One region of the Streptomyces paludis genome, then DNA from elsewhere that is predicted to be linked to it. Evidence: riboswitches for the same ligand, from Rfam matches in the RefSeq annotation. Region 1 holds a riboswitch; the other holds the start of a gene.

What was found. A riboswitch is a leader RNA that binds a small molecule or an ion and turns the genes downstream of it on or off. The one in region 1 is predicted to bind cobalamin.
Region 2: it holds a riboswitch for cobalamin, as region 1 does, so the genes downstream of both, DVK44_RS12830 (CbtB domain-containing protein) here and DVK44_RS05265 (cobalamin biosynthesis protein) in region 1, are expected to answer to the same signal.

Annotation. Positions count from the first base shown of each region.
Region 1 is NZ_CP031194.1:1,212,534-1,214,727, reverse strand. It holds gene DVK44_RS05270 (cobyric acid synthase) at 1-49, opposite strand, end outside; gene DVK44_RS05265 (cobalamin biosynthesis protein) at 46-1,134, opposite strand; cobalamin riboswitch at 1,171-1,323, opposite strand; gene DVK44_RS05260 (hypothetical protein) at 1,389-1,628, opposite strand; gene DVK44_RS05255 (inorganic phosphate transporter) at 1,625-2,194, opposite strand, start outside.
Region 2 is NZ_CP031194.1:2,936,630-2,938,823, reverse strand. It holds gene DVK44_RS12835 (histidine phosphatase family protein) at 1-571, opposite strand, end outside; cobalamin riboswitch at 607-728, shown strand; gene DVK44_RS12830 (CbtB domain-containing protein) at 805-1,035, shown strand; gene DVK44_RS12825 (CbtA family protein) at 1,057-1,923, shown strand; gene cbiE (precorrin-6y C5,15-methyltransferase (decarboxylating) subunit CbiE) at 2,063-2,194, shown strand, end outside.

The DNA of each region.
Region 1 (2,194 bases):
TGCCCGCGTCCGAGGTGGTCCCGGCCACCAGCAGTCCGCCGCCGGTCATCGGCGCCCCCGTCCCTTCGCCCGTCCCCGTGACCTCAGCAGCCCGTACGCGGCGCGCCCGGCCACGCCCGCCGCGAGCGCGAGCACGTTCACCCGGTGCGAGAGCCGGACCGCCCGCTCGATGTCCGCGACCTCCACCGGCCGCCCGCCGCCGTTGAGCACCGGCCGGTGCTCGACCCGGCCGCCGTACGCCAGCGTCCCGCCCAGGCGTACGCCCAGCGCGCCGGCGAACGACGCCTCGACCGGGCCCGCGTTGGGGCTCGGGTGCTTCGCGGCGTCCGCCCGTACGGCCCGTACGGCGCCCCGGGGGTCGCCGCCCGCGGCGATCGCCAGCGCGGCCGTCAGCCGGGCGCCCGGCCAGCCCGCGACATCGTCGAGGCGGGCGGCGGCCCAGCCGAACCGCAGGTAGCGGGGCGACCGGTGGCCGACCATCGCGTCCAGCGTGTTCACCGCCCGGAACGCGACCAGCCCCGGCACCCCGGCGACCGCCCCCCACACCAGCGCGCCGACCACCGCGTCGGAGGTGTTCTCGGCGACGGACTCCACGACGGCGCGCGCGATCTGCTGGTCGTCCAGCGCCTGCGGATCGCGCCCGCACAGATGCGGCAGCCGCTCCCGGGCCGCCTCGGTGTCCCCGGCCGCGAGCGCGCCGCCGATGGTCCGCGCCTCCCGGCCCAGCGAGGTGCCGCCGATCACGGTCCAGGTCGCGGCGGCGGCGAGCACGGTCGCCGCGGCGGGAAGGCCGCGTACGGTACGGGCCGCCAGCGCGGCCAGCCCGGCGGCGCCACCGGCGCAGACGGCGGTGTGCAGCGCGCCCCGGCCCCGGTCGTCGCGCCACAGCACGCGCTCCACGGCCCCGGCCGCCCGGCCGAACGCGGCGACGGGATGGCCCCGGCGCGGATCACCGAAGAGCCGGTCGGCGAGGAATCCGGCGGCGAGGCCGAGGGCGACGGGGGAGAGGGCGGTACGCCCAAGGGGAGCGCGTCCGAGGGGAGCGCGTCCGGGGAGAGCGCGTCCGAGGGGAGCGCCGGCGGGCGCCCGTACGGCACTCGGTCCGCGCACGGCGGCGGAACCGCAGCCAGGCATGGCGAAATGTCCTCACTCAGGGTCCGCGCCCCGGCTCGACGTGACGCGGCGGCAGGAGTTCCTGGCTCCCGGGAGCGCCCGTCGTGGACGGGCTCCCCGGTGACAGTGGCGGGACCGCGCCGGATTCGCACCGGCTTCCTCTTCTGCCGCCGTGTATGGCCCCGGCAGTCCACCACGCCGTTCAGGGCCCGTCAACTCTGCCTTGACCTGCGCGGGGACAGTGTGCCGAGGCCCACTCGGACGCCCGGCGACCGTCAGGCCACGATCAGATAGATCCCGTACGCCACGGCCGCCACGCAGAGCGCGAAGCAGAGGTACGCGCCCGCCGAACGGACCGAGACCGCCGGGCCGCCGGTACCTCCCGTACCGCTCTCGCCGCCCGTCTCCCGCTGGGCGAGACCGACGATGCCGAGGGTGAACAGGCCCACGAGGGCGACGGTCGCCACAAGGCTGACGCCGAAGACGGAGCCGAGCGCTGCCCAGTCGATGTTCATGCGATGACTTCCTTGCGTGCCGGCTCGGTGGTGGTGCCGGTGGGGACGGGGGCGGGGATGGTGGCCGAGAGGCCGGACACGTCCGTGAGGACGGTGGCGGGGGCGGTCTCCGTCGCCGGCTCGGCCGGCTCGGTGGCGCCCTCGGTGGCGTTGACGTTGGTGTGGTCGACCGGGCGGCGCCGCGAGGCGAGGTAGATCCCGCCGGAGATCGTCACCAGCAGCACCGCGACGAGCGCGACACCCCAGTCGCCCTGCCCGGTCAGGAACTCGGCGCCCGCGGCGACCAGACCTGCGGCCGGCAGCGTCAGCCCCCAGGCGATGAACATCCGGCTCGCGGTGGACCAGCGGACCACCCCGCCCTTGCGGCCGAGCCCGGCGCCCATCACGGCGCCGGAGCAGGACTGGGTGGTGGAGAGCGAGAAGCCCAGGTGCGAGGAGGCCAGGATGACCGTCGCGGCGCTGGTCTGCGCGGCGAAGCCCTGCTGCGGCTGGAGGTCGGTGAGGCCGGTGCCCATGGTGCGGATGATGCGCCAGCCGCCGAGGTACGTACCGAGCGCGATCGCCAC
Region 2 (2,194 bases), 1.7 Mb from region 1:
GGACGGTGGCGGCGCGGATGAAGTCCGGCTCGGCCACGACGAGCAGGCGCCTGCCGGTTGCGGGGGGCATGGTGGGCCCGGCGGCTTCTGTCGTGCCGTCGCTGTGGGCCTCGCCGGCCGTGTCCAGCCAGTGGGCGACGCGGGTGTGGAAGTCGCTCAAGGACTCTCCCCCGTGGGGTGCGGCCTCCGGGTCGGACAGCCAGGCGGCCACCGACTGCGGTTCCGCGGCGGCCACTTCGTCCAGGGTCCTGCCCTGCCAGCGGCCCATGGCGCACGGCGCGAGGGCGGCCAGCGGGGCGGTGGTCAGGCCGAGGGCCTGAGCGGTCCGGCGGCAGCGGCGCGTGGGGGAGGCGTAGAGGGCGGTGGCGCGGGGGAAGGTCTCCCGTACGGCTTCGGCCTGGCGCAGCCCGGTGGCGTCAAGCCCGTCGTCGTCGCTTCCGTCGTTGCTCTCGTCCCCGCTGCCGTGGTCGGTTTCGGTTTCGGTCTCGCCGAAGCGGGCCTCGCGCAGGGCGGGGCTGATGGCGGGGGCGATGAGGGACACATGCAGTGACAGCTGTGTGGTCATGGTCATACGCGGGGGCCAACTCCTGGGCAAAGGGCCTCTTGGCCCGCTTGTCGGTTCGCGGTACCTTCACGTCGATATCACGACGGCGAGACGGAAGTCCGGTGAGAGTCCGGCACGGTCGCGCCACTGTATGCCGGGGACCGGCCGCGTACCAGGCGGTGGGTTCCGGGTGAGTCAGACCCGATGGCCGTCGTCAAAGCTCCACTTATGGGACGCGAGTTCCCCAAGGAGGTTGTGTCATGGCGCAGTCCATCGCGCATCCGGTCATTTCACCCGCCGACGCCGGTACGCCGGTGACCCCGCTCCCGCTGCGCGCGGTGCTGCCGTGGGCGGTGTTCATGGGCACGCTGATGCTGGTGCTGCTCTACTTCGTCGGTGCCGAACAGGGCGCGACATCGGTGTTCTCCGGGGCGGGGGTGCACGAGTGGGTGCACGACGGCCGTCATCTGCTCGGCTTCCCCTGCCACTGACCACTGACGGAGATCACGCGCATGCATGCCTCCACCGTCAGAAACCTCCTGGTCCGCGGCATGATCGCGGGCGTGCTGGCCGGACTTGTCGCGTTCGGACTGGCCTATTTCGCGGGCGAGCCCTCCATACGGGCCTCGATCGCGCAGGAGGAGGCCAACTCCGCGCCGGCGCATGAGCACGGCGACGGAGCAGAGGGTTCATCCGATTCCGATTCCGATTCCGCTTCTGATGCTGATTCCGCAGGCCATTCGCATGGAGATGAGGAGGGAGATCTCGTCAGCAGGCCGGTCCAGTCGACGTTCGGGCTGGCCACCGGTGTCCTGGTGTACGGGGTGGCCGTGGGCGGTATCGCCGCTCTGGTCTTCGCCGTCTGCCTGGGCCGGATCGGCCGGTTCGGGCCGAGGGCGATCGCGGCGCTGATCGCCGGGGCGGCCTTCACCACCGTCTGTCTGGTGCCGTTCCTGAAGTATCCGGCGAACCCGCCCGCGGTCGGCGACGGGGACACCATCGGCCGGCGCACCGCGCTGTACTTCCTGATGATCCTGCTGAGCGTGCTGCTGGCGGTCGCCGCGGTCATCGTGGGCCGACGGCTCGCGCCGAGGCTGGGGAACTGGAACGCGTCGCTCGCCGCGGGTGCCGGTTTCGTCGTGGCCGTGGCCGTGGCGTGTCTCGTACTGCCCGCGAACACCGACGCCATTCCGGAGACCTTCCCGGCGGCTCTGCTCTGGGAGTTCCGGCTGTCGTCGCTCGCCGTTCAGGCGGTGCTCTGGACTGCCTTCGGGCTGATATTCGGCGCGCTGGCGGAGCGGATGCTCCGGGCCGGCCAGGAGGAACGCGCGGCCGAGGACGGCGCGACGGCACGACCGGCGGCCGAACCGGCGCGCTGACGCCTCCCGCGGCGGGGGGAGCTGGGGCGGGGGCTGATGCCTCGGCGGGGAGCGGGAGCGGGGAGCAGTAGCGGGGAGAAGTAGAGTTCGAGGTCGGTTTTCTCCCAGTTCAGAAGCTCTGAGGTGTACGGCAGTGAGCATCCCGCCCCGCGAGGGCCACGGGTCCGGCGAAGTCGTCGGGGCCGATGAGGCCCGTGTGACAGTCGTCGGGATCGGCGCCGACGGCTGGAGCGGGCTCACCGATGCCGCGCGGGCGGCGCTGTGCCGTGCC